Regions from separate parts of the Vibrio sabulosilitoris genome, predicted to be linked through region 1. Evidence: predicted binding sites of a transcription regulator. Region 1 holds the regulator's gene; each other region holds the start of a gene.
What was found. The regulator PurR, encoded in region 1, represses purine synthesis genes. The targets are predictions, from matches to a motif close to TNANGNAAACGTTTNCNTNA.
Positions count from the first base shown of each region.

Region 2: a site for PurR is predicted at 1,392-1,411, ahead of ACZ5R2_RS08265 (phosphoribosylaminoimidazolesuccinocarboxamide synthase). Genes of this name have one in related genera too.
Region 3: a site for PurR is predicted at 3,187-3,206, ahead of glpX (class II fructose-bisphosphatase). Genes of this name have one in related genera too.
Region 4: a site for PurR is predicted at 1,605-1,624, ahead of folD (bifunctional methylenetetrahydrofolate dehydrogenase/methenyltetrahydrofolate cyclohydrolase FolD). Genes of this name have one in related genera too.

Region 1 covers NZ_AP029600.1:1,470,052-1,477,382, reverse strand. Annotated here, with positions in the region: gene glgA (glycogen synthase GlgA) at 2-1,456, shown strand; gene ACZ5R2_RS22075 (alpha/beta fold hydrolase) at 1,610-2,410, shown strand; gene ACZ5R2_RS22070 (putative signal transducing protein) at 2,430-2,744, opposite strand; gene ACZ5R2_RS22065 (TVP38/TMEM64 family protein) at 2,753-3,454, opposite strand; gene ACZ5R2_RS22060 (TfoX/Sxy family DNA transformation protein) at 3,737-4,327, opposite strand; cyclic di-GMP riboswitch class I at 4,439-4,550, opposite strand; gene purR (HTH-type transcriptional repressor PurR) at 4,690-5,703, opposite strand; gene torD (molecular chaperone TorD) at 5,889-6,542, opposite strand; gene ACZ5R2_RS22045 (alpha-L-glutamate ligase-like protein) at 6,721-7,331, opposite strand, start outside.
Region 2 covers NZ_AP029599.1:1,739,665-1,746,995, reverse strand. Annotated here, with positions in the region: gene ACZ5R2_RS08280 (DUF2786 domain-containing protein) at 1-178, shown strand, start outside; gene ACZ5R2_RS08275 (hypothetical protein) at 435-620, shown strand; gene ACZ5R2_RS08270 (hypothetical protein) at 890-1,294, shown strand; gene ACZ5R2_RS08265 (phosphoribosylaminoimidazolesuccinocarboxamide synthase) at 1,539-2,645, shown strand; gene ACZ5R2_RS08260 (DEAD/DEAH box helicase) at 2,816-4,168, shown strand; gene ACZ5R2_RS08255 (YibE/F family protein) at 4,407-5,519, shown strand; gene ACZ5R2_RS08250 (bifunctional metallophosphatase/5'-nucleotidase) at 5,918-7,331, shown strand, end outside.
Region 3 covers NZ_AP029599.1:361,415-368,745, forward strand. Annotated here, with positions in the region: gene ACZ5R2_RS01820 (bifunctional aspartate kinase/homoserine dehydrogenase II) at 1-1,595, shown strand, start outside; gene metF (methylenetetrahydrofolate reductase) at 1,809-2,705, shown strand; gene zapB (cell division protein ZapB) at 2,768-3,010, opposite strand; gene glpX (class II fructose-bisphosphatase) at 3,266-4,273, shown strand; partial or broken gene ltrA (group II intron reverse transcriptase/maturase) at 4,443-5,706, opposite strand; gene ACZ5R2_RS01845 (hypothetical protein) at 5,957-6,286, shown strand; gene ACZ5R2_RS01850 (AAA family ATPase) at 6,851-7,331, opposite strand, start outside.
Region 4 covers NZ_AP029599.1:1,796,297-1,803,627, forward strand. Annotated here, with positions in the region: gene ACZ5R2_RS08520 (nitroreductase family protein) at 1-191, shown strand, start outside; gene ACZ5R2_RS08525 (hypothetical protein) at 188-517, opposite strand; gene folD (bifunctional methylenetetrahydrofolate dehydrogenase/methenyltetrahydrofolate cyclohydrolase FolD) at 683-1,540, opposite strand; tRNA gene ACZ5R2_RS08535 (tRNA-Arg) at 1,738-1,814, shown strand; gene ACZ5R2_RS08540 (hypothetical protein) at 2,067-2,768, shown strand; gene ACZ5R2_RS08545 (hypothetical protein) at 3,269-3,988, shown strand; gene ACZ5R2_RS08550 (hypothetical protein) at 4,648-4,818, shown strand; gene ACZ5R2_RS08555 (hypothetical protein) at 4,985-6,028, shown strand; gene ACZ5R2_RS08560 (DUF1883 domain-containing protein) at 6,280-6,546, shown strand; gene ACZ5R2_RS08565 (CHAT domain-containing protein) at 6,707-7,331, shown strand, end outside.

The DNA of each region.
Region 1 (7,331 bases):
AGTGGAAAAACTAAATCTCTGGTTTCCCGTTTCAGAGGCACAAGGACTAGTGAAAAGTGGCGGCTTGGCGGATGTAGCCAAGGCGCTGCCAAAAGCATTGCAAGAGCTGGGGCACGAGGTGGCGATCGTGCTGCCTGCGTATCGCAGCATCTCCCATGTTTCAGACACCCAGGTGATCTTAGAAACTGAACTGAACCATTGGCCGCACACCAGCTATTGCGTGCGCAAAACCCAACTTGACGGCGTCGATGTATATTTGATCGACTGTCCTCAGTATTTCGACCGGCCAGAGCTCTATGCAGAGAATAACCATGCTTATCATGACAATGGTGAGCGTTTTAGCTTCTTCTGTGCAGCAAGCCTAGACGTGTTGCCGAAGCTGGATATTCGCCCTGATATCGTGCATGCGAATGATTGGCATACTGGCTTTGTTCCGTTTCTGCTCAAAACGCGTTACCGTGAAGACCCGTTTTTCCACTCAATGAAGAGTGTACTTACGGTGCATAACGCATTGTTTAAAGGGATATTCCACTACCATCAGGTACAGAATATTCCTGAGCTGAACCTATCGGGTATGGAGTTCCTTCAGTATGGTCACGATCAAGTGAGTATGCTGCGTGCGGGAATTGCCTTTGCCGATAAGATCAATGCAGTCAGCCCGAACTATGCTTCTGAGCTACTCACTCCTCTGGGTGCACACGGTATGGTGGATGATTTTGTTCATCGTGCCTCGGATCTGCATGGCATAGTTAATGGTTGTGATTACTCGGAGTGGGAGCCGTCGAAAGACGAGTTTTTGCCGACACCGTACACCAGTGACACGGCCTCTCTACAAAAGGGTAAAGCGGATGCGAAGCACACGCTTCAACAAGAGGTGGGACTGCCGGTTGGCGATAAACCCATGTTTGGTATGGTGTGTCGTCTAAGCCACCAAAAGGGTTTCTCTTACTTGCTGCCAATTATCGAGAAGTTCCTGAACAACGATGTTCAGGTGGTGATCATCGGTACCGGTGAGGCGGAGATTGCCTCTTGGCTGCGCAGCATTGCTCAGAATTATCCAAACAAGTTTGCATTTCTTGAGGCGTACAGTAATCGATTTGCACACCTGATTGAAGCTGGCTCTGATTTCTTCTTGATGCCATCTGAGTTTGAGGCGTGTGGTCTGAATCAGATTTATAGTATGGCCTATGGTACGCTGCCGATTGTGCGTGAAGTGGGCGGTCTGAAAGATACCGTTGTCGATTATGATCTGCATCCAGAGCAGGCGACAGGCTTTAGCTTTAATCAGCCAACGCCTGAAGCACTGTTAGTTACGATGCAGCGTGCGTTGTTGTTTATGCTGCAAGACTCAGAGGGCTTTGTAAAGGTTCAACAAAGAGCCATGTCTCAAGACTTTAGTTGGCAAGAGTCTGCCCATCAGTACATCAAGATGTACCAGTTGGCACTCAAGCACTAAGCTGAAAATTGGCGTTAATATAAAGGGCTGAATCTTGATTCAGCCCTTGCTGTATCTACGGTTGAGCAATTCCCAGTTACAAATATTGATAGAGCGTTTGTTAGGGTTTTATGCTAGGATTTTGTGTGAGTTCGTTATTGGTAATACAGAAACATGTCAAACAGTTTGCTTTTTCACAAGACATTCAAGCACCCAACTAGCAAGGAGTGGGTGGTTTTTGTCCATGGAGCTGGCGGCAGCTCGTCAATTTGGTTTAAGCAGATAAAATCATATCGCGAGCATTTCAACTTGCTTTTGGTCGACTTGCGCGGTCATGGTAAGTCCAATCAGTTCATTAAAGATATCATCACCAACCACTACACCTTTAAAGACGTTACCAAGGATGTTCTGAAAGTGCTCGATCACCTGAGTATTTCATCGGCGCACTTTGTCGGTATGTCACTAGGGACGATTATTGTCCGTAATGTGGCTGAACTAGAGGCACCACGTGTGCGCAGCATGGTGCTAGGAGGCGCTGTAACCCGCCTAAACGCCCGTTCACAGGTGTTGGTTAAGCTGGGTGACATGAGCAAGAACTTCCTGCCTTACATGTGGTTATACGGCTTATTTGCCTATATCGTCATGCCGCAGCGCAGTCAGCGTGAGTCACGACATATGTTTGTGCGTGAAGCCAAGAAGCTGTGCCAAAAAGAGTTCAAGCGTTGGTTTAAACTTGCCACGGACGTTAATCCACTGATGCGTTATTTTCGTGATAGAGAATTACCGATCCCGACCCTGTACTTAATGGGCGAGCGTGACTACATGTTCATCAAGCCTGTGCGAGAGATGGTGTCGCTCCATGCCCAGAGTGAGCTGCTTGAAATCGAGAATTGTGGTCATGTGTGTAACGTTGAGCGTCCGGAAGAGTTTAACGCGCACTCAATCTCATTTATTAAGCGTCACTCACCGGCGTAATCCAGCACCTCTCTCTCGACTAATGTGGTGCCGGTGCTCCGCATTGCCAACAAGCACCAAACTGTCCCTCATTGTGTTCCTGACACTCACTGCATTGCCATCCAGAGAGACTGGCTTGCTGTTGAAATAGATAGCGCTCAATCAAGCGCTCGGCGGCGATTCTATCGTCGGCATTATACAGCCAAACATGAGGAAAGGTCTCTTCGTTAAACGGTAGTTCCCCTTGCAAGCCAAACAAACCATCGCCGCGCACCTCACAGCGGATCTGGTGTTGCTGGAGCATCTGCGCGACGATATGAGCTTCGGGTGGGTGTTTAGCAAAATAAATCTTCATTGCTGTCCTTATTTTGTTGCAGCGACATTACGTCTACGCTCGACAAAGTTCATTACCCACTTCATCAGCACCGGGAACAATCCGAGTAGCGCAAATGAGATCAGCACTGAAGGTGACACAATACCACCTAACGAGTCTATTTGTGCCAGTTGAGTACCGGCGTTTAGATAGACCGCTGTGCCGGGCAGCATACCAATTTGGCTAAAGAGGTAGAAACGACCGATAGACAAAGGTGTCAGACCCATCAGCAAGTTGATTAAGAAGAAGGGAAATACTGGGATTAAGCGTAACGATAGCAAGTACAGCGCACCGTCTTTCTCGATACCTTTGTTGATGGTACCTAGTTTGTCACCAAACTTACCCTGTACCCAGTCACGCAGCAAAAAGCGGCTGCTAAGAAACGCAAGCGTTGCACCGATACTGCTAGCAAAAGACACTAAGACTAAACTGGTCCAAAAACCAAACAGTGCTGCACCGAGTAGGGTAACCACTGCAGCGCCAGGTACCGAAAAGGCAGTAATACCGACATAAGCGAAAAAGTAAATTGCCGCTGCAGTGACAAAGTTAGCGTCGATAATGCTGCGCAGTGCCGCTTGTTGCTCTTTGGCGTTCTCGAGCGTCAGATACTGACCAAATTGTGTCGCTAGTGTTACAATGATAGCCACCAAAACCACACCCAAAATCACTTTTGTATTAAAAAACTTTTTCATCACTCTAATCCCTGTTTTAGCTGCAGTATACCGTAATTGGACTGACTATACAGACAGGATAGGAGAGAAATTTCTTTCACCAAAAAAAAAGGCAACAGGCTGTCGTTCTACGAGGTTCGAGTACGGGCTAGCGAGGGCTCTAGAGCACGTAGGAACACCTCAATTGGCCCCCAAAGCTAATGAAGTCTATTCACAGTTAGAGTTTAGAGATACGCGAAAATCAAAAAAGCCAGCTGATCGCTGGCTAAAATTTAGGTAAAGAATAGCAGGTTATATCAACGATTAGCAAAGCTGGTTAGCTAAATCATCACGTTGCTGCTGAGGGATCACCGACCAGTGGGTGCCTCTGAGTGCTCCTTCTAGAGAGTAGAGCAGCTCAAGGTTAACCGGTACAGTGTGGGTTTCCTGAATCGCGCGATAAGCGTTAACAGAGCCCGCTTCCTCGAGCTCAGAAACACTACCTATCCCTGCTTTTTTGAGCATTCTTTCCGTCGCAAGGCGCAGATTAGGTAAATCTTTAAGGCGCTGCGGCTTGGCGGTTTCTTGCTTAATTTTATCTTTTTTTGCGGCATCGAGAGCCACTGTTGCCATCTCAAGCAGACGCTGGGGATTCTCTAGGCAATCCTCAGCAAGTTGAAAATACTTAGTAACAACAGGAAAGCCCTTCTTCTCATAAACATAAGGTTCGAGGCCTTTGGCGGTAATTTCGGCATCTAATTCACTGCATTTGCGAATGTGCAAACGATTGCTAACGATGAGTGCAAACATTGCATCATCGACAAAAACGCCGAATCCGCCGAACATTGATCGCGATTTTACGCTCCCTAGTTGCTCAAATAAACGCATTGAGTCTTTTAAAATTGGTCTATCCATGGTTTTGTAAATCTCGGTAGTGAAACAACAGCCACCTAAATTCAGGCCCGAGAATTTAGCAAAAACGACGCGACACTTACATGAAGCAGGTAAATGAAGGGTCTTTTCACCGTCGGCAACCCCGCTACCTTTCTTCAAAAACGAGAGTTTTCACCCAAGTAATTGAAGGGTAAGGCCGGAGGCTTTGCGTCCCACCCTTTCAGATGGTTTGCCCTGTGCGTGGCATACGCCAAAATCATAATAAAAAGCTGGGCTGATATCACACATTTACTAACCGTAACGTGATATTAGTCCCAAAAAAGACTGGTCAATTCTTTTCAATTACACACTAACCGTGTAGGCATTTGATTTTGCTTCAAAAATTAATCTAAATTATTGATATCTTTGACGGTTAGTCGCTCTACGACCTCTGGGTGCATCTCAAAAACTCGCTTTTCATGCTCCTTGTTTTTGATTCTTTCTAACAGGATCTCAAAGGCATTTTTACCCACACGTCGTTTCGGTTGGTGTACGGTGGTCAGTGGTGGAGAGAAGTACTCGGCCAGCTCGATATTGTCATAACCGATCACAGACATATCTTCAGGGATACGAATACCGTTTTCCTGCAAGCGACTCATAAGACCAAGTGCCATGGTGTCATTAAAACAGAATACCGCGGTCGGCTTTTCATCCATTGCAGCGATCTTGTCCGCGGCAAGGACGGCAGTGTCACACTCAAAGTTGCCCTCAAGGATCCAATCCTCAACCACATTGAGGTTCGCCTCATCCATCGCGCGGCGAAAGCCGCTAATACGCTCCATACACGCAGCCTTTTCAAAGTGGCCGCTAAGGCAAGCAATCTTTTGGTGGCCCTTATCAATTAGAAACTTGGTCGCAAGGTAACCGCCCTCTTCAGAGTTATCAATGATTTTGTCAGCTTGAGAGGTTTCAGGGCCCCAGTCCATGATTACTTTTGGAATGTTAGGGTGGCTATCGAGCATCTCGTTGAGCTCTTCAGTCAAGTCTGAACACATGACCAGAATGCCATCGACACGTTTTTCGGCCAGCATACGAATATAATCGCGCTGTTTCTCGTAAATACCACCGGTGTTACACAAAATTAGGGTGTAGCCCTGACGGTAACAGTAACTCTCGACACCATCAATGACCTCAGAGAAAAACAGGTTAGTGGACTGAGTGACGAGCATGCCGATGGTACGGGTTGAATTACACTTCAAACTACGCGCCACCGCACTAGGAGCGTAATTAAGCTCCTTCACCGCTTGGTTTACTTTTTCTTGGGTAGCCTCAGCAACGAATCGGGTCTTATTGATAACGTGCGATACCGTTGTGGTAGAGACACCAGCAAGACGTGCGACATCTTTAATAGTGGCCATTGGTGTGTTCCTTAATAGTACTTATGGTTACCGCACAGATCTCAAGCGTTCGAACGTATCATGGTGAGGGAAATGCGGTATTCGCTAAGGGGTAAACAAAAAAACCGCTTTTACGAAAGCGGCTAAAAATATCCGAACATTTTAGACTGCTATCGTTTGCGGTGCAAACTTAATCGCCAATTGGGCTAACTTTCCTCGCCCAATAAGTAAAGACAGTCCAGCTTGAGAAAGGCGAGCAGTAACTCACTTACTGCAGCATAGAACCCAAACTGGTCGCGTTTTTTACATAAGGCGCAAAATTGAGGTACCCAAGTGAGCAGGTATTGGCGGATAAATTGTTCTTGCTCAGCAAAAGCCTGTTCAAGGTGGCGCTCCTGCTCGAGTTCATTCGAGCGAATGATGAGGTTGCCAAGAAAATCGAGCTCGACACCGAGGTGATCTGGGGGCTCATTCAAACCTTGGGAGACTTGAATATTATGCTCAGCGAGAAGTTGCTTCATTTTCAGGGCTGGTTGGCCATTGAGCATATGTTCAGGATCCAGATATACCGAGGCATAAGGTAAGGCCCCTTCTTTATCAGACTTAAGGAACAAGTCGCAAAAATCAGCGGCGAGTTCCAATTGAGCGTCTTCCCTGTCTTGCAGGCGATTGAGCGTATCAATAAAGTTTGCCACGGGTTGCTTTAACTGTGGGTTCTCCTCCAAGCCACTCAGAAATGCGCGAATTTCTGGACTTTGGTACTGGGCAAGATCTTTGTCGTCCAGCTCTCGACTGAACAGGCTTGAGAGCCACCAGTAGATCTCTGCTCGCTTATCATTAAACGCTTTCACTTCTTCAATCACGACCAACCCCACATCTCGTTCACTATGTTGATAAGTATAACTAATTTCTAAATAGTGGCATGGAGCAATAATGAGAGTAATAGACAAGCATTTCTAGGAGACCTGACGTAATCGATTGTTAGTATGAATAAAAATGCCGCCCGATGAGAGGGCGGCATTTTTGCTGTTTACTGACTTACTTGTTGAAGACACCAAACTGCTTAGCAGCGTAGGCGACCCGCTCTTTGGGTTTAGGGTATTCCGCTGGGAGCTCAAGGTTTTCAATATGCTTCAGTCGCGGAAGCAAGCCACTGCCGTTGGCAATTTGGATCGCTAATCCTGGACGAGCATTCAACTCCAGCACCATTGGCCCTTCTTCTTTATCCAGAACCATATCAGTACCCATATAACCAAGCCCAGTCATCTCCCAGGCACTCGCGGCAAGTTCAAGCAGACGCTCCCAGTGTGGGACTTGCAGTTGACTGAGCTCTTGGCCAGTGTCTGGGTGGTGCTCAACCGGTTGGTCAAACTGTACTGCGCGGACGGCGCGCCCTGTGGCGATATCAATACCAATCCCGACGGCGCCTTGGTGCAAGTTTGCTTTGCCATCTGAAGCAGTGGTTGAGCAGCGCATCATGGCCATGACAGGGTAGCCTTTGAACACGATGATCCGAACATCAGGCACTCCCTCTACGCTGTAGCCTTCAAAGCAGTCATCAAACTTAATCAAGTTTTCGACCACGGCCACGTCGTTTTTACCACCGAGCGAGAACAGGCCAGCAAGTGTGTTGCTGATATGACGTTCAA
Region 2 (7,331 bases), on a different replicon from region 1:
CAATGACTACATCGATAAAGAGTTTCAAAACATTGACCGTGAAACTTTCAAAAAGCAACTCAAGGAAGCAATGAAAAATATTACTGCTGACTACGAGAAAGGGCTAAAAAAAGGTCGCACAGTCTCCGTCAACCGCCCAATCAATGGTGCCCAAGCGCCTAAAATGCTCGAGAAATAGTGTTCTCTGCGTGACCGGCACACCAAGGTGTGCCCCACTCCATTATGCAACTGCGTCTTAATTATGCACAAGCGTGCACATAAGGCTGATATTTTCCTTGTTAAGTCGCTGATTATTCTATACTGGTGTCAACATTTGAAATTTAACATTTTGTTCACATAGTTGTCGCTAAACTCAATCGTGTTAGTGCCATACTCGAACCAACAAAGAGCGGCTCTATGCAAGCCGCTCAGCTCAACCTCAAAAGGAGACTTTTATGTCCACGACTTATGGCACCTGCGATTGGTGTAAACAACGTCGCCGATTACAGCAGCTTAACTACTTGGATGGCAAACACCACCACTCCTGTGAAGAGTGCATGGAACTTGCTCGCTTGGATGTGCAGCTTTTCAACCAAGGTGAACAAGCATACCGTGAGCGCCTACTTAAAAAAGCCAGCTAAGAGAACAGGCTCGCGGCTAGGCAGTCTCAGTTTCTACGTGCTCGCTGACAAGAACCGAATCCCACGCCTAACAAAACCAACTAAAAACGTCCGATTTTCGGGCGTTTTTTCGTTTCAGCGTCTGTATTTCGAGTCAACGAACGCGAGGCAAGCACGGCAAAAATGTCGACGAGAAACTGAATCTTGAAACTGCTTGGGTATTAGGGGTTGATCTCTTATGCAAACAGTACTACTGTATACTCATACAGCATGTATATGGAGACAGTATTATGTATCACTTGGAAGCACCACAGCATCACTCAAACACCGCTGAACCTCGCCAATCGCTACGTGACATCCCTGAGCCTGTTTTTGCTCGACTGTCTCCTGCCTCTCAATCTAACCAGTGGATATTCTTTACCGCACAATGCCCTCGCCCGACCTATGGCGAGTGCCTTCATCATGCCGTAGATGTTGATAAAGTCATGCAGCTTAAGAACTCGTGTCGCTATTCAGAGCTCGAAGTCGTCACAAGAGCACTTCAGTCTGGTAATGCGAGCGCTATTGTCTGCTCAGGACACTTTAGCCAAGTCGAGAAAAACTGCCTGATCCATCTAGCTCAAGACGCACATTGTCAGCTGGTTTTTCTTAGTGACATAAGTAGCTACTCCGTAATTGGTGAAACTGTGCACTAAAGGAGTGATGATTGACGTACTTTTTATCCATTAAATGAGTCAGACAGCAATAATATTGGTTTAGGAAAGGTTGGTTTAGGAGAAGAATGGTTGAGAAAAAGGCAAACGTTTGCTTTTTCTCTGGAACATCATTTTGGTTCTGGTATTATTCCCGCGTTGTAACTATCCCAATCAAGAATTTGGGGTATCAGATTAACCATCTTATTTCGTTTGAGCGAAATAAATCACGATAGGAATGCCCTAGATGAGCCTTGCTGATCAAGTTCTAGCCGTTAATGATGATCTTCCCATTCGCACTGATAAACCGGTCCACAGTGGCAAGGTGCGTTCTGTTTATTGGCTAACCGAAGCCGACAGCCGTCGCCTAATTAAGGAAAAAGGATACGACGTTGCAGAAGATGCACCACTGGCGATCATGGTGATCAGCGATCGTATCTCCGCCTTCGATTGCATCTGGCATGCAGAAGGTGGCCTAAAGGGTGTTCCTGGTAAAGGCGCAGCGCTAAACGCGATCTCAAATCACTGGTTTAAACTGTTTAAAGACAATGGTCTAGCGGATAGCCATATCCTTGATATCCCTCACCCATTTGTGTGGATTGTACAAAAAGCCAAGCCTGTGATGATAGAGGCAATCTGTCGCCAATACATCACCGGTTCAATGTGGCGTTCATACGCTAAAGGTGAGCGAGAATTCTGTGGTATTGAGCTGCCAGAAGGTCTAGAAAAAGATAAGAAGCTGCCTGAACTACTAATGACTCCTTCAACTAAGGGTATTCTGAAAGGCATCCCTGGCGTACCTGAAGCGGATGACGTCAATATCACGCGCGACAACATCGTCGACAATTTTGCGGCTTTCAATTTCTCTAAAGCGGACGACATCGCGCTGTATGAAAAGCTGCTTAAAGAAGGCTTTGGCGTGATCAGCGATGCACTTGAGAAAGTCGAGCAAACCTTCGTTGATACTAAATTTGAGTTTGGTTATGTCACTGATTCTCAAGGTGTTGAGAAGCTGATTTATATGGACGAAGTTGGCACCCCTGATTCATCACGCATCTGGGATACCAAGGAGTACCAAAAGGGCAATATCGTTGAGAACTCGAAAGAAGGCTTCCGTCAGTTCTTACTTAACCATTTCCCAGACCCAGATATTCTACTGAATAAAGAGCGTATGCCTGAGCGTGAGGCACTGGCTCGTGATAATCAGCTGCCAGTTGATGCTTTGATGGCGATCTCAGAGACATACACTGGCATTGCTGAGAAGATTACCGGGCAGCCTATCGTGCTAAGTGCAAACCCTAAACAAGAAATCATCGATGTGCTTGATAAAGAGTACGGTTTGATTGCTCAGTAAGCACTAATACAACCCCCTATCGAATATAGCCAGCCGTAACGCTGGCTATTTTTCTTTCTAAATTCATCAGTTAGATTTGCATAATCAGTCGACTATCTTCACAATACGCAGCCTTTATTATCGTAGAGTATGCTTAATGACTCTGCCCTATCCTATTAAGAGCACCTTATATGAGCTTTTCTTCTCTCGGATTATCCGCACCCTTACTCAAAGCAGTTGATGAGCAAGGCTACACAGAGCCATCACCAATTCAGGCTCAAGCCATTCCTGCTGTTATTGAAGGCAAGGATGTGATGGCTGCTGCGCAAACCGGCACGGGCAAAACCGCGGGCTTTGTTCTACCGATCCTTGAAAGGCTTGCAAGCGGACCGCGCGTGCGCAGTAATCAGGTGCGAGCGCTAGTACTCACCCCTACCCGTGAGCTGGCAGCACAGGTACAGGACAATGCAGATAAGTACAGCCGCTATACTAATCTGAGTTCAACCGTTGTCTTTGGGGGCGTAAAAATCAACCCACAAATGATGGCGATGCGTAAAGGGGTGGATGTCTTGGTTGCGACGCCAGGGCGCTTGATGGACCTGTATCAGCAAAATGCGGTTAAGTTCGATCAGCTCGAGGTACTGGTCCTTGATGAAGCGGATCGCATGTTGGATATGGGCTTTATTCGCGATATTAAGAAAATTTTGGCCCTGCTGCCGAAAAACCGTCAAAACTTACTGTTTTCTGCCACCTTCTCTGATGAGATCCGTGATCTAGCAAAAGGCCTCGTCAACAATCCGGTCGAAATCTCGGTGACACCGCGCAATACCACCGCAGAAACCGTGACTCAGTCAATTTACACCACAGATAAACGTAAAAAAGCGCCGCTTCTGGTAAGCTTGATTAAAGAGAATAGCTGGAATCAAGTGCTTGTTTTTACTAAAACAAAGCATGGCGCAAACCGCCTGAGCTTCCACCTGGAAAAACAAGGCATCACCTCGGCAGCAATCCATGGTAACAAAAGCCAAGGTGCGCGAACTCGAGCGCTGGAGGGCTTCAAAAACGGTGAAATCCAAACCTTGGTAGCGACTGATATTGCTGCGCGCGGCATCGACATCTCCCACTTACCCTTTGTGGTGAATTACGACCTGCCACACGTCGCAGCAGACTACGTGCATCGTATCGGCCGCACCGGCCGTGCTGGCGCGGTTGGCGAAGCGGTTTCACTGGTGTGTAACGATGATAGCGCTGAGCTGTTTGCTATCGAGCGTCTAATCCAGAAATTACTACCAAGAAAAGAGCACCCCGAGTACAAAGCCGTCAACGTCGTACCAGAAAGCAAGCTTGATACCCGCCCTATCAAGGCTAAAAAGCCCAAGAAACCGAAAAAACCAAAGCCAGCGGGTGAGAAAACACCGAATAAAGGTGAGCATGCGGATGGCCAGCGTTCATCGAGCAAGCGCCGTGGTAATAAGCCAGTGAGTAAAAACTCTCGCCATAAACAAGTGCGAAAATATAAAGCTAAAAGTACTGCTCGAGACTAAGTGCTAACCCTTTTTTCGCCTAAAGCCTCATTTCGATGAGGCTTATTTTTCTCCAAAATTCAGTAGCTTTAAATTAGCAGCTCTATTCTCGACCATTTTATCCAACCAAACCAGACTCGTCTCACATAAACTTTGCAACAAAAATGTAAATCTCAAAAATCGGTTAGGTATTGCACTATTATTCGTGATCGTTATCATGTGCCCCCCTAGTTCCTAGCCACATTTTTCGACCATGAGATTGAATCGATACCTTTTTCCTTGTGCAATTATTGCCATTGCAACGCTAATTCTTTACCTGTCGCCGATTATCAGTGATAGCTTTAGACCCTCAACCTATAACCCACAAACGTTCGTCAAGGCCGTTGTTGATGAGGTGCTTATTGAAGAAACCTATGCTGACCCTATGGTCCCAAGTGTGGTAACTGGTCGCCAAAGATTGAGAGTAACCATTCTTGAAGGTGAACAAGCGGGTGAACAAGTGGATGTTGAGAATAGCCTCAGCCGCCTGCACAATGTCCATGTCATAGCAGGAGATCAGTTTATCCTCCTATTACGTGAGCGCGCGAGCGGTATGATCTATTGGCCTTTTAACCATGATCGTGCCGACGCGGTATATTGGATGCTAGGGATAATTATTGCACTGATCATCGGTCTCGCCGGTTTCCAAGGCTTTAACTCTGTCGTGTCACTGTACTTCACTGGCGCCTTGTTAATTGGGGTACTGATTCCCGCCATTTTTGCCGGGCTCAACCCTGTGCCGGTCACGCTTGGTTTGATGTCTATCAAGATTATCGTCAACTTTCTGCTTTGTGTGGGTTGGAATCGAAAATCACTCGCTGCTATGTTGGGGACGCTTGCTGGTGTTGTTGCTGCCGGTATATCCGCTCAATTCTTCGGTGAGATGGCTCAGCTTAATGGTCTATATCTTGAGAAAGGGGAGGATTTGCTCTATTTGGGTGGCGGGGCACAAATCCAGATACGCTGGCTGCTTTTCGTTGCGATCATGATCTCAGCATTGGGTGCTGTCATGGATGTTGCTATTTCAATGGTCTCGTCTTATCACGAGCTAAGAGAAGCAAGTCCAGAGCAAAGTGAACGCGAGCGTCTTTGGGCAACAATTCGAATTGGTCGTGATATTTTGGGAACAATGACGAATACGTTAGTTTTGGCGTTCGTAGGTAGTAGCCTTACTACTATCATGATGGTTTGGGGGTTTCAGATGCCAAGTATGCAGTTTATGAATATCCCAGCGATCTCTCTCGCTATGATCCATGCCCTCGCGGGTAGTATCGGTCTTATTCTCACTGTGCCATTTTCTGTCGCTATTGCTAGCTACATCTACCGTCGCTAACTGATTTTCATCTCCATACCAGCTCACGTAAAGCCCACTACTTTTGGTGGGCTTTTTCTTTTCATGCTACATTTAGCTAGATTCTTCAAGCAATTTAATAAGTCAAAATGTGACGCGAACCACATCACAGTATTTATGTAATTGTGTATATGAAATACACTACATAGTGATGTGCATCACATAAATCATTCATTTTGACGATTGCGCAACCGATTAGCTGGTTACACCTGTGTAAAGTACAACACAAAAAAAACACATGTAAACGATTGCGCAATCGATATATGTTTCAGAACTTACATTTTACACACCTTGTTACAAATGGATTAAATTAAAGGTTTTCCAAAAAAATTTCTTGAGTATATTGCGCAGCGACTTTCCACTAAGCAGACGCTAAAACAATGTACAAATTTTCAAAACCACTTTCGCTGATTGCAGCAGCGCTAGTTGTTGCTGGCTGCAACAGCAGCAGCAGCGATGACAAAGTAACTGACATACCACGTCCACCTGCAAGTACGGCACCGATTAATGAGTGTATTACTTACAAAAAAACTGACGAAGTAATCGTTCTAGCTGATAACCCTGATCTACGAACTCAAACAATTACTATCGGCGCAACCGGTGATATGCACGGCCGTATCTTTGCTTACGACTACGCACTAGACGGTGAAGATGTGAACGCAGGCTTCACAAAAATCGCTACATTGTTGAAAGAAGAGCGCGCTAAAGCTGACAACATGCTGATGATTGACCTTGGTGATACCGTTCAAGGTAACTCAGCTGAACTATTCAACAACGAACCACTGCACCCTGTTGTAGAAACCATGAACTTCATGAACTACGACCTTTGGGTTCCAGGTAACCACGAGTTCGATTTTGAGCGTGAGTTCCTATTCCGTAGCCTTGAGGGCTTCGAAGGCGCAATCATCTCTTCAAACATTATCTGGGATGAAAACGCAACGGGTTGTAAAGTACCTCACGACAAAGAAGAAGTACCTTTCCTTCCTCCTTTCCAAATTTATGATTTCAACGGCGCTAAAGTCGCAGTGGTTGGTCTTACACCTTCATGGGTGAAAATTTGGCAGGCAGCATCACCTGACAACTTCCGTAACCTAGACTTCAAAGATGAGTTTGAATCGGTAGAAGCGGCAGTTAACCTAGCCATCGAAACTCACAACCCAGACGTTGTGATTGGTGCTCTTCACTACGGCCGTAAAGAGAACGGTGAGGGTGTACACCAAATTGCTTCTAAGCTTGCTGACAAGTTTGACGTAATCTTCATGGGTCACGAACACGCACGCTTTATCGAACAAGTTGAGAAAGACTCTGATTACACTGCTGAGATGCTTGAAATCTCAATTGAAGGCGAAGCTGAATTTGAAGACAAAGCACTTTCAGGTCTTTACAACACCAAGAACCGCCACACTAAAGTAAAAGTGATTGAACCGGGTAACTGGGGCTGGGCTCTTGCTAAAGCTGAGATTGAGCTTGAAAAAGACAGCAAAGGCGAGTGGTACATCGTTGATACAACGCTTTCTAACTTGAAAGTGGACGAAGTTCATGAAGATGCAGCACTACAAAACGAAATGCAGTACGTTCACGATGCTTCTGTTGAAGATGCAAACACACTGATCGGTACAGTAGACGGTAACTTCACTAACACCTTTAACGGTGGTGCGGATGAAGCAACTAAAGAAGAGCAAGTATTGAACACTGATGGCCTGCGTCTTTACACCACGATCCACGCAGCTAAACTAGTTGATATGCCTCTAAGTGCTCTAATCAACGATATTCAAATCATGAACATCGAAGAAA
Region 3 (7,331 bases), on a different replicon from region 1:
TGGACTTGCACCTGCGATGCAGCTACGAACCAGAGGCTGGCTCGACCCGCATTGAGCGTGTCCTTGCCTCCGGTCGCGGAGCCAAGATTATCACCTCGCTCGATGATGTCTTGCTGATCCAGCTGCGCTTCTCTCATAACCATGACTATCAGCGTGCCGAGCGAGAAGTGCTTGAGAAGCTCAAGCGTGCTCAACTCGAGCCTTTGTCTTATGACTCGCAGCCCGATCAATACATGCTGCGTCTAGCGTACACCCAAGAGATCGCCAATGGCTCACTCGCCTTCCTTCAGGATGCCGCAATTGAGGCGGAGATTAAGCTCAAAGAGGGCTTTTCCCTGTTCGCGGCAGTGGGTGCTGGCGTAGGTAAAAACGCCACCCACAGCTTTGGCTTCTATCAGCAGCTCAAGAGCTCTGCGATAGAGTTTATCAGCGAGTCAGAGTCGGGATTAAGCTTAGTGGCCGTCACGCGCAAGCAAGATACTGAGCCACTGGTTGTTGAGATCCACTCGCAACTGTTTCAAGCGCAAAAGCGCGTTGCGATTGCCCTGTGTGGTAAAGGTAACATTGGCTCAAGCTGGCTGGAGCTGTTTGCTGATCAGAAACAAGAGCTCGAAAAACGTCACAACATGAGCTTTGAGCTGGTTGCCGTGGTTGATAGCCAAACATACTGGTTTAACCCACAAGGCATTGACCCAAGTTTGGTCGCTGAGCACTTTAGTGAAGAAGCCGTGCCTAATGATGGCAAGGCCTGGATTGAGCAACTCGGTGCAATGACCGGCTTTGACGACGCTGTGGTGCTCGATGTCACGGCCAGTGCCACATTAGCGGGTCAGTACCTCGATATTGCCCAGCAAGGCATGCACCTGATCTCGGCGAATAAAGTCGCTGGCTCAGCCTCAAGCGAGTACTATCACCAAGTGCAAGATGCGTTTGCCAAGATTAACCGCCACTGGCTCTACAACGCCACTGTGGGCGCAGGGTTACCGATAAACCATACCGTGCGTGACCTGCGCGAGAGCGGTGATGAGATTGTCGCTCTATCAGGGATTTTCTCTGGCACCTTATCTTGGCTCTTCCAGCAGTATGATGGCTCGATTCCATTTAGTGAGTTGGTCGATCTGGCTTGGCAGCAGGGCCTAACCGAGCCTGATCCGCGCTGCGATCTCGATGGCTCCGATGTAATGCGTAAACTGGTTATCTTGGCGCGCGAATCAGGACTGCATATCGAGCCCGAGCGCGTTAAGGTAGAGTCTCTGGTGCCAGAGGCGCTCAGCAGCATGAGTTTGGATGATTTCTTTGATAATGGCACTATCCTTAGCGATGCCCTAGCAGAGCGCCTAGAGAAGGCTCAGCGCGAAGACAAGGTATTGAGATACGTTGCGCGTCTCGAGAAAAATGGCACCGCAACGGTCGGCGTAGAGGCACTTAACCGCGAACATGCCCTGGCTAACCTCCTGCCTTGCGACAACATCTTTGCGATTGAGAGTAAGTGGTATAAAGATAATCCACTGGTGATCCGCGGCCCAGGTGCAGGTCGAGAAGTCACGGCCGGAGCGCTGCAATCGGATATTAATCTGCTTGCCAGCCGACTGTGATCTAGCGTAAAACAAACAAAGGGGCTGGCTTAGCAGCCCCTCATCGATATCCCCACTCCGTCAGTCATTGTATTTCTTCTCATCTGACGCAGAAATTTCACACCAATCCCATTGACATTAATCCACTTTCATTACATTCTGTAGCCATATAGACGTCTATACGTCGATTGAAGGATTCAGATTTCGGTGCCGTTTCACCACAGGGAGAATGTTATGGGCTACACACACGCAAGCCATATCGATGCGCTTAACCAAAATATCGCTGAGTTATCAGATGAGAACATCAATGTTTCGTTTGAATTTTTTCCACCGAGCAGCGAGAAAATGGAGCAGACATTGTGGGATTCGGTTCATCGCCTAAAAACACTTAAGCCGAAGTTTGTCTCGGTGACCTACGGTGCCAACTCGGGTGAGCGCGACCGCACTCATTCGATCATCAAAGAGATCAAATCGGCAACCGGCCTGATTGCCGCGCCTCACCTGACCTGCATTGACGCCTCACGTGAAGAGCTGATCCAGATTGCGGATGACTACTGGCACAACGGTATCGAGAGCATCGTCGCGCTACGTGGAGATATTCCAGCGGGGGGTGGTAAGCCGGATATGTACGCTTCCGATCTGGTTGAGCTCCTTAAGTCTCGCCACGACTTTGATATCTCGGTCGCCGCTTTCCCTGAAGTTCACCCAGAAGCAAAGAGTGCTCAAGCGGACCTACTCAACCTAAAACGCAAAGTGGATGCGGGGGCGAATCGCGCTATCACCCAGTTCTTCTTTGATGTCGAAAGCTACTTACGTTTTCGTGACCGCTGCGTAGCAGCAGGGATTGATGTCGAGATCGTACCGGGCATCTTGCCGGTATCGAACTTTAAGCAGGCCTCGCGCTTTGCTGCGCAAAACAGCGTTAAGGTACCAAACTGGATGGCAAAACAGTTCGAGGGGCTGGATGATGACATCACGACCCGTCAGTTAGTCGGTGCTAGCCAAGCCATCGATATGGTGCGTATCTTAAGCCGTGAGGGCGTGAAAGATTTCCACTTCTACACCCTCAATCGTGCAGAAATGACCTACGCCCTGTGTCACACCCTAGGCGTGCGTCCAAAGGTGGTTTAATCACAAAGCAGTAGATAGCAAAAGAGCTGACCTTGGTCAGCTCTTTCTAATTCTGGCGTCGATTACTCAACTTCGTCCATTTTACCTAGCAGACCGCGAATGCGCTCTTGCCAAGCTTGATGTTCTTGTTGCATCTGCTGAACCTTTACTTCCAAGGCTTCACGGCCTGAACGGAGATCTGTCGCTTCAGTTTCTAGTTGTGATTTTTCTTGTTTCAGCTCTTCTACTTCCATCTGCAGAAGAGTGATAGTGTCAACTGCGGTTTGGATCTTTGCTTCCAACTGCTCTAATACTTCAAAAGACATCATCGCCTACCTTTATTATCCGTTTGAATGAAGGTTTTCTTCACTGTATGCCCCATTCTACCTAGCCATTTGTGCAGAAACACCTGCTATCTTAAGAAATTGTGCCATCTGCCTGAGATTTAACCACCTCTGACTTTCTCCTGTCAATAAGCGCTGATTTGATCTGCGTTAAGCAAAAAAGCAAACGTTTACGCCCGACTATGCTAGAATCTGCGCGTCCAATTTCTTTCCCCTAAAATATTGTTTGGAGTCATCATGAAACGCGATTTAGCAATGGCCTTTTCACGTGTTACGGAAGGTGCTGCCCTAGCAGGTTACAAATGGCTAGGACGTGGCGATAAAAACGCTGCGGACGGCGCTGCGGTTGAAGTCATGCGCGCCCTTCTAAATAAAACCGAGATCAGCGGTGAGATCGTGATCGGCGAAGGTGAGATTGATGATGCTCCAATGCTGTACATTGGTGAAAATGTCGGTATCGGTGGTGATGCTGTCGATATCGCGGTTGACCCTATTGAGGGGACTCGCATGACGGCAATGGGTCAGTCAAACGCACTGGCTGTACTTGCCGCTGGCGAGAAAGGCAGCTTCCTGAAAGCACCAGACATGTATATGGAAAAGCTGGTTGTTGGCCCTGGCGCTAAAGGTTGCATCGACCTCAATAAGCCTCTGAAAGAGAACCTAGAGAATGTTGCTCAAGCGCTCGGTAAGTCAGTTGATACCCTCGTTGTCGTTACCCTAGCTAAGCCTCGTCACGATGCTGTCATTGCAGAGATGCAAGCAATGGGTGTACGCGTATTCGCTGTGCCAGATGGTGACGTAGCGGCTTCTATCCTAACTTGTATGCCAGACAGCGAAGTTGACCTTATGTACTGTATCGGTGGCGCGCCTGAAGGCGTGGTTTCTGCAGCCGTTATCCGTGCCCTAGACGGTGACATGCACGGTCGCCTACTGCCGCGTCACGATGTAAAAGGTGACAGCGAAGAAAACCGCATCTATGGCGCAGCTGAGCTACGTCGCTGTGAAGAGATGGGTGTTGAGGCGCACAAAGTGCTGCGTATGGAAGATATGGCGCGCAGTGATAACGTTGTATTTGCCGCAACCGGTATCACCAAGGGTGACCTGCTTGAGGGCATCACTCGCCAGGGTAATATCGCCACAACTGAGACCCTATTGATCCGTGGTCGCTGTCGCACGATTCGTCGCATCAAGTCGACGCACTACCTAGAGCGTAAAGACCCTGAGGTTCGTGATATCATCTTATAATTCATAAGATTCTAAGAAAGCGAGGTACATGTACCTCGCTTTTTTTGTGTCCATTTCCGGCGTTACCCACAGCGACGTTTTACGGATTACTGCTGAGATCATCGAGTAGGGTGAGGCGTTACCGCCTCATCCCTCTCACAGAACCGCACGTACGGACCTCGTATACGGCTCATGCACATTTCCATTCAGCATATTCGCTGAACACATACCCTGTTCTAACATGATCAAGGTTGACCAGACCAAGGTCGTTGAACCATTGGTTTGGCATCGCAAGACTCGCTAAAGGGCTTAACGAGTTTCTCCAGTTCGTCATATTGATAAACTTAAACGGCGGACTATAGCCTAACTGTTTTAGCCTACGGTGTAGCCGTGTCGGTTTCTTCCACAGTCTTAACTGGATACTTCTCAGCCTTCGTCTTACCCAACCTGCTATACGCCTGAACTCCTTGCTACTATTGGCTATCCTGAAGTACTGGCTAAAACCCCTCAGCACTAGATTGAGATCTGATATCACCTGACTCACTGGTTTTCCACCACTGCGCTTGGTCATCTGCTTTAGCTTCTCTTTCAGCGCTGACAGTTTCTTCGTTTGAATACGGGTATATCGACTCCCGATTTCTACACCAAGGAACTTCACTCCCTCATCGCTATGCGCTATGTGGGATTTGCTCTGATTGACGCTAAGCTTCAGATCGCTTTCCAGTATTTTACTCGCCTGACATAACGCATTCTCTGCTCCCTTTCGACTACGATAGAAGATCAGTATGTCATCTGCATAGCGAACGATACGGTGACCTCGTCTGCGCATCTCTTGGTCGAATGCATCCAGATAGATGTTCGCTATCAAGGGACTTATCACCCCTCCCTGCGGACTGCCTATTTCTGTCTGCTGCCTATAGCCATCTATCATCACACCACTTTTTAGCATCTGATCGATCAGTGCCAGCACGCTGCTATCTGTGACACGCTTTCGGATGCTCTTTAAGATCAGCTCGTGGTCAAGCTTGTCAAAGCACTTTGATAAGTCCATGTCTACCACATGCTGTAGGCCGTATCGGCGTATAAGCATCGTGGCAACTTCGTTTTGGCCGATATCCAAAGCTTGATGGATGGAACCGCTCTTCGAAGATGGGGGTGAGGATATCGTTCAAGGCTTGTTGAACGACTCTATCCCGGACTGTCGGGATACCAAGGAGTCTTACTCCTCCTCCGTCTTTGGGGATCTCTACCCGTCTGACTGGCTGAGGGCAATACTGCTTGGTTTTAAGCTCCAGAAGAAGTAAGTCGAGGTTATCACTCAGATTTGAGGCGAAGTCACTCAGGCTCTGCTTATCTATTCCAGCCGCGCCTTTTGCTTTCTTCACTTTGATAAATCCTTTGTACAGGCGACGTTTACTTAATAAGTGCCCATACAAACTGTAATAAACTCTCAAAGTCTCATCTCTTCCTTCGGTTTGTGCGCTGTGTGGGGGCGCGATATTTCTTCTTCGTGTCGGTTTATTTCACTTCACTCTTTAGCCTTCTAGCTCAAGGGCAATCTACTAAAGTTCATCAAAGCTACTCCCATGTACGGTTTCTCATTTCAGTCGATTATTTCCATAACTGACCAAGCTGGAATACCCCGATAGCGAACCGGTTTGGGTACCACTAAAAAAAAAAACATCTGCTCATCACAGACTTAAAATGTACTTCATCCCTTCGCAGCGCTGGATTGCTTTTGGCAACCTGCACTCCATCAGACATATTGCTGATGATCTGCTTGGTTTTGTCCTCCACACCATTACTGGCTTTCATCGGCCAAGCTTTACTCACTACTACGGATTCATCTGCCACCTCACACCAACGCTGAGCTTGGCTTTCACCTTGATTCAGCGCTTCCGGCATTTGCCCGGATGTGGTGCCAGGCTTCCCCAGTTACTGCACTGGCTCCCTGTTAACAATGCCACCCTCAAGCACAGCTTAGGTCTGACTGAGTATTGGGCTTCGCGCTATTTTGCACGCTTACCCACCTAGGCTGCCGAAACAGGGGGGACGCCTAGTCTTCACTTACGTTGTGTACTGTTAACTTCCTATCGCTTCCTTCAGACCCTGCCGTTGGCCAGCAACGCCCTTGCGATTCGGATTATCTTCCCCTCAGTCGGGGTGACTCAGGTTTCTTTCAACCTGACGGGTTTGCCAGCTTCGCTGGGCAAACAAAAAAGGGTCCTCACAGAGGACCCTTTTTAGTTTAATCGGCTGGCTTACATCAAAGACCCCGAAACCCCCACTAATCGCTACATCCCTCTCCAATAGAGACATTCAAGCCGCCAAGCGTGCTACATGTCGTTTTACATAACCAATTTTGAAGAGGAATTTACATATGGCTACATCAAACAAACACCTTAAGAAACACCATGACACTTGGGTTTACTCTCGTCGAGTTCCTAAAATGCTGAAGCACCTATATCCAGAGCAACGCTAAACATGATGTTAAGCACTTGGCTGAAACAGCTCAAACGATTGCTGATCGGGTTGATATAGAATGGCTGAGTCACTTATACTTAGACCAAATAGCCCCGAAAGGGGCTTTTTATCGATCTAATGAGTCACAATATTTGAATACAAAGGCTCAAGTAGGTTTATAAGCTTATCTCGTATTTCCATAGATGAAGACGTAGCTTTGCGCACTGCTGACTCATATGCTTTCCGATCTTTAAATGGACAGCTGGTGGCAATCAAATCAAGTACGGGAGTCTGCCTTAGTGGATAGCGAGAAGTTATTAGCGCTAAGTCTTTTTTTTCTAACGCTTCATTAAATATTGCTTGCTCACTTGATAGGAAGGTTTGAACTTCTTCGACCCCAAACTCAATGTTACTCGACAATCCATTCATAATTGTCTTCCAATCAGGACTCTTTCGAGTCAGAGCATTTCGGACTCTTCTTTGGACTAACATAGCACACATGCGCTTGACTGTAGGTTCATCTAACTTATTAATAACTTTAGTTATAATCTCATCATATACCTTATCAGCTTTTATATCATGAATAGCCGAGGCACATTCGAGTACCGCCTTTATG
Region 4 (7,331 bases), on a different replicon from region 1:
TGGCGATGCGTGATATGGGTTATGACACCTGTGCAATGGAAGGATTTGACTCAAAGCGAGTGAAGTCACTGCTTAGTTTAGACAATCATGATGAGATCACCATGATCATCTCTTGCGGGGTGCGCGCTGAAGATGGCATCTATAGCGAGCGCCACCGCGTCGATAATCAAGCAGTGATCACTTGCCATTAATTTAATTGAATGGGTTGGGTAACCTCAGGTTGCGGCTCTGATGGGGCCGTAATTGAGCGTGCTAGGCGCTCAAGATAAGACATGCGATATTGCTTTTCGCACCACGATTTAGATAATCTGCGGCGGTTAAACTCAGCCCCAATTGCCGCTTTAGTTTGCGTCGTAGGGCGGCCAAAGTAGAGCGTCTCACACAGCTGCATGTTGCTCATGTTCTGTGGGTAGGCATAAATCACACTGCTGCGCATGCCCATTTGTGCCGATTGGCTGTTTGAGCAAGCAGTAAGAAAGAGTAGGGCACCAGTGGCCAGAAGTTTATTTTTGAGCATTGTGAGAGTATCGATTAATTGACGCTGTAACCTAGTTTGCGTGTCATTCTACTACAGGAATGTGTCATTTGTTATTAGTCTCAGGCCATTCTCAGCGCTAGTGCACAACAAAGTGAGTAAAAAACTTCAGCCCGCAAAATCGAGGGCTGAAGCAGTTATATTCGTTTACTCGGTGTGGAACTGCTCACAAGCAATAATGGTATTCTCTATTAAGCTTGCCACGGTCATCGGACCCACCCCACCAGGCACAGGTGTGATAAAACTTGCGTGCTGCTTTGCAACATCATACTCAACATCACCCACCAGTGATCCGTCATCAAGGCGGTTAATGCCAACATCGATCACAACCGCACCAGGTTTGATCCAATCACCCGGGATAAAATTGGGTTTGCCCACCGCTACGACCACGATATCGGCTTGGCGCACGTGATGCTCAAGGTTTTTAGTAAAGCGGTGACACGTGGTAGTGGTGCTGCCGGCCAATAAAAGCTCCAAGCTCATTGGGCGACCTACGATGTTCGATGCTCCCACTATCACAGCATGCTTGCCGCGCGTTTCAATGTTGTAACGCTCGAGTAGGGTAATAATGCCTTTTGGCGTGCATGAACGCAGCTTAGGAATACGTTGTGCAAGTCGTCCAATGTTATAAGGATGGAAGCCATCTACGTCTTTTTCAGGCGTGATGCGCTCAAGCACCTTAGTGCTATCGATGCCAGCTGGAAGCGGTAACTGAACCAAAATACCATCGATTTCCGGATCGTGATTTAGCTGCTCAACAAGCGCTAGCAGGTCTTGCTCACTGGTCGTGACTGGTAGATCAAAAGATTTAGACACAAAACCCACTTCTTCACATGCGCGGCGCTTACTACCGACGTAAACTTGTGAAGCCGGGTCTTCACCGACCAATACAACCGCCAGTCCAGGCGCACGCAGTCCCGCATCCAAACGTGCCTTCACACGTGCGGCAACTTCTGAGCGAACCGTTTGAGAAATCAGTTTTCCATCAATATTTTGAGCAGACATGGCATTCCTTTCGATTATGGTCACATTTCGCCGCGTATTGTGGCAGATCTAATTGTTAACTTCTACAGGCAAACGTTTGCGTTGTGCTGAAATTAAGCAACCAAAGCAAACGTGATTTAAAAGTAAGCACTTGAATCCTAAAGTTGAATAAATCCATTGATTTACTGATTTATCGCCTTATACTACTGCCCTGTAACGCGCCCTTAGCTCAGTTGGATAGAGCACGTGCCTTCTAAGCATGTGGTCGCAGGTTCGAATCCTGCAGGGCGTGCCATATTCCCGATAAAGCCCTGATAAATCAAAGATTTAGCAGGGCTTTGTTGTTTCTGTGGTGCCTCTGTGGTGCCGCTGGAATCAACTTTCGTTAACTTTCCTCAACTTTCGTTAAACTTTCCCGATTCGTTTTTCCCGAAAAATCCCCACTTTCTGTAAGTGCTCGATCCCGATTTTAATTCAAATAGAGTGCGTAGCCATCCCGACTTGTTTACAGTACTTATTCCACTAGTTTAGTTACGGATGGGTGCATTTGTTTCGAGATAGGCAAAAAAGGGATTTACAAGGTCTTGGGCTTTGTGAGGAGCAGATTGCGGCATGCGAGGGAATCATTGCTAGCATTCCAGCTCATTTAGACCTAAAGCTTGTTACGAACACCGCCAAGCTAATTGTTCAAGCTCAAAGCGCTATTGACAAGATTGAGGTGAAAGACCCCCGTTTTTATCATGAAATCACCGAAAGGCTGAGTAGCTGTGTGAACTGGTCACCCAACTTGTTGAGCGACATAGCTAGGGTCCTCAATGATGTGGTTACTCATCAAGATGGGGTGCATGTGTCAAAGCTCGAACTAGACACCAACAAGGCTACGATCAGTGTGACTACACCTAAGAGCAAGAACTTCTACCGTTATGACTCGTTAACGGCTCTTTGGAAGGCTTGGGGCAGGGAGCCGAGCACTTCTAAAGAGTCCGAGTTTATAAATTTCCTGACAATATGTTTAGAAGATGGCTTTTCATTGAAGGGTGCGAATCGAATCCGGTCGCATTACCTTCGTTACTACCAAGGGCAACAGGTTGAAAATTCAATGAATGAACGGCTGAACGATATGAGGGTGGAAATCAAGACCACATCTAATGACAAACTCGGGCCAGTAGTGATGACTGGTGAACTGAATGTGCCCAATTCAGCTAATTTGGCTAAGGACTTAGCGAAACTAAAAAAGAAGCGGAGCTAGCTGAGTAATTTACAGAGTCAAGCAAACTCATTTTGTTTTAGGTGCTTTCTAGTTGATTTTGGTTGCGTTTGTGCCTCAATTAAACGAGTTTGGGGTGTGCCGTTACTCAAAATACTGAGGTGCGGTTTGCGCTACTTTTATTCATATGTTGCAGGTGTCTAGAGAGTCAGAGCCACATTAACTCATCATACTGGAGATTGTACTTTTCGTATAGTGACACGATGCATAGAAGCTTCAATTTTTCTCTGAAAAAGTGAATGATATCGCATTGGGCTGTACTCGTTACATTGGTTGAATGGAGTCTAGGTCGCTGACTGATTTATAGTTGGCAATATGCATTATATTGAGATGCATGTTTGATTGAGTCGCTTGATAATCTACTAAAATGTAGGGATTATGTTGATGTAGGTTTGATTTTGTTGGTGGGTTAGGTGGCGATGCTCAAGGGTATTATGCGGCAGGTTACCGCATAATAAGCGTTAGCTTTCTCGAGGATAAATATGGAATTCACAGATACAAAAATCATTACAGCGGTAATTGCTGGGACGGCTGGTATCTTAGGCGCTGTGATTGGTGGTTATTACAAAACGCTATCCGCGAAGCAGAAAATCTTAGAATTAAACCAAAACTACAACCAAAAGCTTCAGGATAACTATCTCGAAAAAGCGAGAGAATATACTGAATCAGTTTATGCGCCGTTAAGTATAGCGTTAGCTAAGGTGTCATATGCCTTTCGGCAGTATCAAATTAATACGGGTAAGAGTGATGAAAACGAGTTATTGACTCAATTTTCAACAGCAATTGTAGAATTCAATTCTGTCGTAATGGAGTTAATGTCAAAGGGTGCAGGCGCTTTTCTTACCACTGAGCTCGATGAAAGGTTGCAATCATTTGGTGCATTCTTAGATGCATCAAAAAATGCTGAGCATGCAACTTTGAAAATGATCTTTGGTTTTGCACTACCTTTTTTTGGAAGTGGTTTCCAAGAAACAGAAGGTAGACTTTCAGGTCGATTTGCTCGAACTTTATGGAGTCCACGACTGGCTATTTCTTTGGGGGGGCTTGGTATTAGTTACGAAGCAAAGGAAATTTTGGCAGCTCCGCTTAGTAGTCGTGACTTTGAAGAGCGTTTTGTCAGGGACTCTCATATTATTAACGTATTAATAAAAGAAGTTACACTTGGCGCCAAAGCAAAGCACACTTTGGAGAGCAAAAGCTAACAAGCGTTCATGTTTGTTATCGGTCTCTCGATAGAGGAGCCAGCGTTTAAACGAACTGTTACATAGAAAGCTTTAGTTGCAGCTAAAGCCTGGGTCTAACTTTACCTGATTGGAGTGGTTATTATCCATACAAAGCATTTAAGAGTGATTCGCAATGCTTGGCAGTTTCGCTTTGCTCAAGTATAGCCAAGCGTCGCTCACACCTTAATGCGGCATTATGTCTCCGAGTACCCCACGTTTAGAAGACGCTTTACTTAGCTAAGTCGAGTATCTAATTGTAATTTCGTAGTTCTTTGACTTTAATTTATGTTGCCGCTCGTTTGAGAGGGTTGATTGCAAAGTTAAAATACGTTCTGGGGGCTAACATGGATGTTGAAAGTTAGTCGATACTGCTACATTACCCGAAGCTAGCAAATCTAGATGAAAACCTTGAAAATTTAGATGAAGTTGGCGTCGCGCTGATAAGGAAGTATGTTCACGGGAAAAAATCTAAAGCTGCGTTTTACTCATCGGGAATGTATGTATATTACAATGAGAAAAATCACTCTTTAAGCTCATGCTTCAACAGCAAAAAATCTCAATTGTGGCAGTGTATAAAGAATGAGTTTTATGACTTGTTTTGTACAAATAGTAAAACATACGCTGCGGTAAGAAATAGAATGACTAAGGCTAATGGCGCCGCTCTGGCAGCGATTTCCACAGCTGCTGCAATTGCGATTTCAAAAGCTATTTGCGTTTCCTTTGGGGCTATCATAGGAGCAGTCATAGCATTAGTTTGGGCAATGTTTTCTGTAGGGAAAAATGCGTTTTGTAAGCTCGTTGACAAATAGACATAACAAGCGGTTCAAGTGGATTCGTAACGCTTGGCACTATTGGCTTCAACTTTAGCTTGTGTGATTAGGGTGCATAATTTTGGTTCGGTGGCGCGTTACTCACCACTTAACCGGGCGTTAGGTGGTTCAATAGTGTCGTAAGTCAGTTGATAAGGTTTAGATAATGAGTACAAAAAAAATATATTATCCGAATAGTTGCTCTATAAAGGCAGTCTTAAAATTTTGCGCAGATCTAGACTCATCAAATAATGTAGAAGAATTGATTGTAGACTTTTCAAACATGGGAAGAGTAGAGCCATTTGCCATGTTGTTTGTAGCTCGTAGATTGCGAACTTTCGAGGTTGATAATCGCCAAGTTAAAGTAAGTTACCGAAATTATGAAACTCAATCGTATGTCGGTCATATGGGCTTTTTCAAATCATTTGGTCTGGATTTTGGAAAAAAACCGGGTGAGGCTTGTGGAAATAATACTTATCTCCCGCTAACCATTTTGCGCACACAAAGTATACGTGATGAAGCAAATAAAGAATGGAAAAGCGAACAAGATATAATTGAACGTAGAGCTGAAGAGTTAGCCGTGATTCTCTCTCAGCAAAAAGATGGTAACTTAGTTGACGTATTTACATACTCAATCCGCGAAATCGTAAGAAATGTTGTAGAGCATAGTGGTTCAAAACAAGTCGCATACTGTGCCCAATATTGGCCAGCCTATAAAAAAGTAGAAATTGCTATATTAGACGCTGGCGTAGGATTGAAAGAATCCATATTGCAAAACCCTTTCGTTGAAGTTACCTGTGATTCTGATGCTATACAACAAGTATTAATGCCGGCCATCTCTAGTAAAAACTATAAGGGTGCAATCATTGATACTGATGATCCATGGCATAACTCAGGTTTCGGTTTATACATGACAAACCGTTTGTGTCGTAATGGCGGTGAATTTTTTATTTGCAGTGGAGATCACGGTATCTTGCTAAATGATAGCGGAAAACTGCATATTGATTTGGGTTTTCACTATGAGGGTACGGTTGTCAAATTGGTTCTCAATACGGAAAAGTTAGACGAGCTAAAAACCATGTTGAGCCAATTCCAAAAAGACGGTTTCGAGGTAGCTAAACAGATAAAAGGGGTTGGTGTTTATAATGCGTCAGCGGCTTCCAAAATGTTATCTAGAGACTTTAAAACCACCGCCGAACAAGGCGTTTAACAGCGACCAAAACCGCATGGGATTTTTACTAGGTGAAAATCCCATGGTTTTTGGCTCGTTAACTTTGGTTTATTACTCACGGATGAGATACTGCATGTGCTGCATGATTTCTAATTGTCATACTATATGTTGTGCCTTTGGGTGGTTTGACGCTTTTTATCTTGATATGCATCACAGAACTATGCGGTAAATTTTACTAGATTGGAGTGTGTCACATGTTGTGACATCAAATTGACTGATGTGGGTGAATAATGAACTTTCAACATTATGATTTAGGTCAGCTGAGGCAAGGTGCAACAGTCGAAATTACTTTGCAAGGCCATGCGGCTAATGTTCAACTTATGGATTCAGCAAATTTTCAACGTTATAAAAACAGGCAACGTTATGAGTATTTCGGGGGCCATGCTACCACCTCTGTGACTCAACTAGCTGTTCCACGTACGGGGCACTGGCATGTGGCAATTGACTTAGGTGGTAATGGAGGACAAGTTCGTTCAAACGTGCAAGTTTATGGATGATGAAAGACCATTGTAGCAAGCAATTTGAGCTGTCCTAAACACATGGAGTTTTTGTTTGGGTCAGCTTTTGTGTTTATTAAGTAATTGTTGAGGTAACTAGTAGTGTTCATAGTCTGAGTGAACAGTAGCCAAGTCTAAAATAGAAATAGGTACTCATAATATGGCAATGATAGATACGTATCGTAATAATGTTACGAGGAAGCAAAATGAAATTGCTCGCTTCACTGTTCAGAAAGCAAATGAGCAAGCCAAAATCGCTAATATAAATAGAAAAATTCAAACTGCTGCACGTCAAATGAACTCTTCCAAAAATTTTAATACTATACAGAGTCGTCAAAAAGATATTTATCGCTGTCAGGAAGATATAGCTAAAGTCGAGAAGAAAATTGCTAATTTAGAGTCTAGAATTGCAAAGAAAAATATTGATTTACAAAATGATCTAAAGAAACTAGCTAATGAAGAAATAAAAGAACAGAAAAGAGTACAAAAAATGCAAGACAACTTTCAAAGAGAGCAATCTAAAGCATTTAGTCAAGTAAATCAGAAATTGGTGGAACATTCGGAAGCAATATCTGAAATTCAAGGGTTACCTGATGAAATTACGGTACTATTTTTTGCTTCAAACCCTAGAGATCAAGCCCAATTAAGCCTTGATGAAGAAGTTCGAACCATCAAAGAAATGATCATGAAATCTAGGCACCGTGATGTGGTGAAGTTTGAATCATGTTGGGCTGTGAGGCCTGGTGATATTCTACAATATATTAACCAATATCAGCCTACAGTGG